DNA from 2 places in the Hyphomicrobium methylovorum genome. Region 2 is predicted to be linked to the other one. Evidence: riboswitches for the same ligand, from Rfam matches in the RefSeq annotation. Region 2 holds a riboswitch; the other holds the start of a gene.
What was found. Region 2 has a riboswitch for cobalamin ahead of DLM45_RS04265 (TonB-dependent receptor). Riboswitches for the same ligand answer to the same signal wherever they lie in the genome.
Positions count from the first base shown of each region.

Region 1: linked by a shared signal. The riboswitch ahead of DLM45_RS06540 (TonB-dependent receptor) and the one ahead of DLM45_RS04265 (TonB-dependent receptor) in region 2 are both predicted to bind cobalamin.

Region 1 is NZ_QHJE01000001.1:1,340,034-1,343,241, reverse strand. Features, by position in the region: gene DLM45_RS06540 (TonB-dependent receptor) at 1-1,256, opposite strand, end outside; cobalamin riboswitch at 1,367-1,565, opposite strand; gene DLM45_RS06535 (ankyrin repeat domain-containing protein) at 1,677-2,072, opposite strand; gene DLM45_RS06530 (sensor histidine kinase) at 2,193-3,208, opposite strand, start outside.
Region 2 is NZ_QHJE01000001.1:845,079-848,286, forward strand. Features, by position in the region: gene DLM45_RS04265 (TonB-dependent receptor) at 1-1,199, opposite strand, end outside; cobalamin riboswitch at 1,307-1,507, opposite strand; gene ada (bifunctional DNA-binding transcriptional regulator/O6-methylguanine-DNA methyltransferase Ada) at 1,680-2,783, shown strand; gene DLM45_RS04275 (helix-turn-helix domain-containing protein) at 2,812-3,208, opposite strand, start outside.

The DNA.
Region 1 (3,208 bases), 490 kb from region 2:
CGAACCGTCGCGTCGTTGCGCGTGCCGATCTGATCTTGCTGTTGAACGATATGAATATAGCCGCTCCGGTCGACGTCGCCGGTGACCGGATTGAGGAAGTAATCCTCCGCGTTGCGCCACTCGCGATTGCTGGACGAAATGTAAGAGATGTTACGGAACGACAACGCGGAGCTTGGCGTGTATTCCGTCTTCAACTGTGTGAAGTTGTCTTTGAACCGAATTCGGCTGTCGTAGACGTTATAATTCTTCTCGCGCAGACTTTTGTCGATTTCGCCGTCACGGAAGGGCGTTCCAAAATAACGCATCGGCTTTTGATCGCCGTAGTCGGTCGACAGCGTGAACACGAGATCTGGCGCAGCCTGAAGCCTCAATGCGCCGGAAATTCCAAAATTCTCCGAGTGCCCAAGATCCACCCAGCCTTCCGAAGCGTCTCCCGTGACATCGAAGCGATAGGAGAGCGCTTCATTCAACGGACCAGCGCTATCGAACGAAAGGCGTCGCCCCAGGTTCGAGTCGACGTAAACCTGCGCTTCGTTTTCGTAATGCGTCGTGATCGGCTTCTTGGGAACGACGTTGATCACGCCGCCAATCGCGCCTTGGCCATAGAGAACCGAAGCCGGACCGTGCAAAACCTCGATACGGTCGACGGACCACATGTTGAACGGGAAGGTGACGTTGCCGCGGCCTGGCGATATGCGCGTCCCATCGTAAAGCCGCACGACTGAGCCATTGCCTTGATAGCCGCGGCTGGCGAACGCTTGGCCGTAAACCGGATTGGCAACGCTGCTGAAGCCCGGCGCATTATGCGTAACGGCGTCCGTCACGGTATCTTGGCCGCGGTCGCGCGCGACTTCGCCGGAAATGACACTGACGCTGGCAGGTGTTTCGAGCGGCGTGAGATTGAGGCGGCTACCCGCTGTGGTCGGCACGCTGAGATTGAGGCCAGGCTTGGTCGGCGTATTGACGCCGGTTTGGGCAGGATCAACCACAGGCTCCGCTGGCTGCGTGTTGGTTGACGCCTGGGCCGGAGCCTTTTGCTTGACCGTTGAAGGCTTTTTGGCCTTCGCCATCTTCTTCGGAGACTGTGTGCCGAGCACGGTGACAGGCGGCAGATCACTCGAATTTGGCGCCGCTTGCTGCGCGTTGACGAGGCACGGCGCAAAGACCGAAGCGAGGACGGAAAGGCTTGCACCCGCCGAGAGGCGACGCAGATGCGTCTGGCCATTGGACCGGAGTCCGGAGATTGAATTGAGCATAGGACCTGCGTGACGACGAATGTGGCACGTCACAGCAAGCGAAGGCGTCTCGAGCGCATAGCAAGCTCAAGCCGTCAACGATCAGAACACCCCGTCTGATCCGTGCTCGCGTGTGACCACGACCGTCGGCAGGTCTCCTGGCTCGCGGGTCTTAGCGTCTTGACCTGCCTTCCCGGAACGCAGCTCCAGTGGCGCGAGTGGTCAAGAGCTTGCCGCTTACAGTTGCGGGGGCAGCCGCGGAATTTGGCACAAGGCCATCACCGCATTCCCTATTGATTCCTTGCGGAAACCGACAAGATAGGGTGTCGCCGGATGACACGGCGAGTCAATGCGCGTGCGGTCGAATGGCCGGGGCATGTGCTCAAAGCGTCACAAGCGAGGAAGCTGCGCACGGGATTATCAGTGCGCAGCTGTTTGCACTTAGCCGAGTGACTCGAGGTATTCGTAGACAGCGCGAGCAGGCTCGCCACCCATCTTTGCATGCGTCAGCAACGGAATGCCGTGCGCGCCGGGGGCCTTCGCGGCTTGCGGGTAAGCTTCCAGCGCCGTCTTGACAATATCCAGCCTGCCGAGCATGGCGGCTGCAAAGATATCAAGGCGCGCGCCGTGTTCGATCAGAAGCAGCGCCATGTCTCGGCCGCCGGTGTGAGCGGCTGCACCAAGCCCGGATTCGAAATCTCCGCCGCCCCAATCCCAGCTCGCGTTGACGAGCTTGGGCTCGATCGCAAGCAGCTCTCGCACGCGATCGATATCGCTATGCGCCTTCCGGACGAATTCGCTCACAAGCTCGGGCGCCAATGCGGCAGGCCTCTCCATAGTCCATTCCCTTCAATGATCAGGCGTGCAATTTGAGAGATGTTAGCGACTGCGTCGTTACAACTCTACAGTCTCCGCAGCGCCGTTTGGCCACGGCCGATTGCTACGAGCGGATGCATACTATTTTTTGACAAGGAAAGCGCCGCGATCAGGAACGGGCAATTGGATCGTGACTTTGAGGCCGCCCAGGTCTGATCGGCCAAGCTCAACATCGCCGCCGTACAGCTGAGCGAGATCGCGCACAATCGCCAATCCAAGACCCGAGCCCTGATTGTCGCTTTCCCATTGCGTTCCGATATTGAAAACGATCTTCCACGCTTCAGGCGGCAGGCCTGGGCCATCATCCTCGACGACAAATTTTAGCTGGCGCGAATAATCGCCATCAATCCCGAGGCGAACGACGCTTCGAGCGTGCCTCAAAGCGTTGTCGACGATGTTCGCCAGCAACTCGTTCAAGTCTTCGCGTTCGGCCGCAACCATGACGCGATCCGGAATGTCGTTGCGGATGACGACGCCGCGATCGACATAAAGGCGAGAGAGCGCGGCCGTGACCGCCGTTGCGACGTCGGACAAGGACGACAGGGTACCAGGTCGTGCGCGTGTCGCAGCAATGCGCGCTCGCGCGATCTGATAATCGATATGGCTTTGCATGCGTCGGCATTGGTCGCGGATAACGGAAGCGGTTTCGGTTTCGCCGCGCCGATTGAGCTGCTCCGCCTCATCGACCAGGATTGCCAGAGGCGTCTTCAGACCGTGTGCAATATTTCCCGCTTGCGCGCGCGCCCGTCCGATCTGCTCGCTGGATGACTGCAGCAGACCATTGAGGTCGTCGATCAGCGGCTGAACCTCTTCCGGAAACTTGCCCTTCATCGACGCCGCCGAGCCCGAGCGCACCGCCGCCAGCCCTTCGCGAAGTTGAGAGAACGGGGTCATGGCGTAAAACAACAGCAGCACCGCAGCTGAAATCATGGAAGCGGCAAACCCACCAAGCGACCACAGCAATACATTGTTGAACTGCTGCAGTTCTTGCCGAAGGTGCGCTTCGTCGGTGCCGATAATGAAGTGGACGGGAGACGCGGGTGTGTCCAGCATCCGTGCGCGCTCGGCGATGTGCAGTTTCCCGGTCGGTCCATCGA
Region 2 (3,208 bases):
AGATTAGAGACATAGGCGTAGTTTTCGATATTGCGCCAATGCCGATGGCTGGTGAGCCGATAGGCGGTGTTGCGGAATGTGAGAGCGTCGTTTGCCTGCCACTCTGTCTTGAATTGAGTCCAGTTGTCGCGATAACGGACCTCGCTGTCCTCGACGTTGAAATTCTTGAAGCGGATGCGTTTATCCATACGCCCGTCGATGAATGGCATACCGAAGTAGCGCAATGGCTCCTGGTAGCCGTAGTCGTTCGATAGAGTGAATGTCAGTCCCGGCGCGGCCTTGAGCTTAACGGCACCAGACAAGGCTAGATTCTGAAACTCGCCTTCCTGCTTTAGCCAGCCATCAGACTGTTCGCCCGCAACGTCGATCCGGTACGACAGCCGGTCGTTGATCGGTCCGCCGGAACCGAGCCCGATACGACGCGAAAAATCCGTGCCGACGGCGACTTCCGCTTCGTTGACGAAATAGTCCGTCGGCTTTTTCGGAACGACGTTGATGACGCCGCCGATTGCACCTTCGCCATAGAGCACGGATGCCGGTCCACGCAGAACTTCGATGCGATCCGCAGTCCAGGTGTTGAATGGAAATGTAACGGTGCCAGAACCGACGTACATGCGTGTGCCGTCGTAGAGCTGCATGACGGAACCGTGGCCCGAGAAGCCGCGCGTTGCGAGACCGGTTCCGCCGTTGCCTGGAGAAGCCGTAGATGTAAAGCCAGCCGCGTTCTGCGTAACGGCATCGACGACGCTCGTCTGGCCCCGTTCGCGGATCGTCTCGCCAGAGATCACTTCGACGCTGGCGGGCGTTTCGAGAGGCGTTAGGCCGAGGCGGCTGCCGCTCGTTGCGGGCTTCGAAAGGTTCAGGCCAGACGGATTTGTTTCCCTGGACTCATTCGTGGCATCGGTTTCATTGCCGTTGTTGCCCACAACGGTTGGATTCTCAGAAGCTTCCGCCGCGGGCGATTGAACGACTTTTTTCTTCTTGGTCGTTGGCTTCTTTTTTTGCTGGGTCGAGACGACGACGCTCGGTAGTGGAACGGACGAAGAGTTCGCGCTTGGCGTCCCTTCCTCGGCTGGCGGCGATGCGTCCTGTGCGCTTGCGCTAAATCCGAAGCAAGAAGAGAGAGCGACAAAGGAAATTGAGGCGAGCAAGCGACGCCGTTCGGAAACGGAGCCCGCGCGAGAAAACAGAGAAGACATGACAGTCCTGACGTACAAATGGGCACGTCACCGCGAGCGAAGCCGTTTGAGCGCGCGGACGCGTTCATTCGCCAACGATCGAGGCACCCCGCCCGACGCGTTCTCGCGTGTGACCACGACTGTCGGCAGGTCTCCTGGCTCGCGGGTCTTAGACTTCCGGACTACCTTCCCAGAAACTCTCGCTCCCAGTGGTAATATCGCCGACGTCTCGCCGCTTACAGTTGCGGGGGCAGCTGCGGCTTTTGGCGAGAGCCAGTACCGCATTCCCTATTGTTTCCCCGAAGGGAACCGACGTGAACAGATTGGCCATATCAATAGGCCTGTCAATTGACGTCGGCCGATTGTTTGAGCGGTTGTGTCTCTAGCAACACCCCGCGCTTTGGGCTCCGTCGTGCCAATTGATTTGATCGCAAGGAACGAAGTGCAGAGTATGCGGCAAGCTCCTATGTTTCATGCATGTTGGCAGAGAGAGCAACGGCAATGGCCCTCGCGGTTCCGAAATCCAAGACTCTGAAATCGTCTTCGATGACGGATGAGACGTGTTGGAACGCCGTGAAAACACGCGACGCCAGCTTTGACGGCCAGTTCGTTTATTCGGTTGCGACGACAGGTGTCTTTTGTCGGCCTGCGTGCCCATCGCGTCTGGCCAAGCGTGAGAACGTCCGATTCTATGCGTCTGCTGCGGATGCAGAAGCCGCTGGCTTTCGGCCGTGTAAGCGCTGCCGGCCGACGGAGCCGCCGCTTCATAAACACTACGCGGAGATGATCGCGGCTGCGTGTCGCACAATCGAGACTGCGGACGATCAGCCGAGTCTCGAAACCCTTGCCGCCAATGCTGGTCTTAGCTCGTTTCACTTCCATCGCATTTTCAAGATCGTCACCGGAGTGACACCAAAGGCCTACGCAATTGCAAATCGCCAGAAGCGCGTTCGAGATAATCTCAAGCAGAGTTCTTCTGTGACAGAGGCGTTATACGACGCGGGGTTTAATTCCAGCGGCCGCTTTTATGCCGACGCGCCGGACGTGCTTGGCATGACGCCGACTGACTTCCGCTCTGGCGGAGCCAATACCGAAATTCGGTTCGCGGTGGGGCAGTGTTCGCTTGGCGCTGTTCTGGTTGCGGCGAGCGCCAAAGGCATTTCGGCGATAACTCTGAGTGATGATCCGCGCGAACTCGTGCACGATCTTGAGCGCCGCTTTCCCAATGCGACTCTGATCGGGGGCGACAGCGAATTCGAAGCCATCGTTGCTCAGGTCGTCGGCTTGGTCGAAAGGCCCGGGAAGGATTTCAATCTTCCGCTCGACATTCGCGGCACGGCCTTTCAGCATCGCGTCTGGCAGGCGCTCCGAGAAATTCCATTCGGCATGACGGCAACATACGCCGAGATCGCTGCACAGATCGGTATGCCGAAAGCGGTGCGCGCAGTTGCTGGCGCCTGTGCAGCGAATGAGATCGCTCTTGCCATTCCTTGCCACCGCGTTATTCGCAGCGACGGCGGTATTTCAGGCTATCGATGGGGCGTCGAGCGCAAGCAGGTGCTGCTCGAGCGTGAAGCGAACGCCACGAAGAAAAAGAAGACCTGAGCCTATTCGTTCCGGAAAGGCGGCGGCTCTATACGCGAACGTTCGTCAAGCTTCGGGACGCAGGCGCACCGAATGTTTTCCGGAAATCGTGAGCGAAGTGGGATTGGTCGGCAAAGCCTGCGGCGTGTGCTGCTTCGGTGAAGCTTGAGCCAGCAGCGATTTCATCGATTGCGCGAAGCATGCGAACCCAGGCACGATAGCGCCGGAACGAAACGCCCATCTCTTCGCTGAAGAGATGCTGCAAGCGAGAGACCGAGAGACCTGCCGCCTGCGCTGCGTTGGTGACGGACACGAGAGTGTCGGGCTCAGCGGATTCCAGCACAGAAATGGCGCGGGAGACGCGTGCGTCCAACGTGCGACGGGCGCGTGTTTGTGAAAAGTCGACGAGATCGGTTATCGCCGCATCAACCCAGTTGAGCGATGCG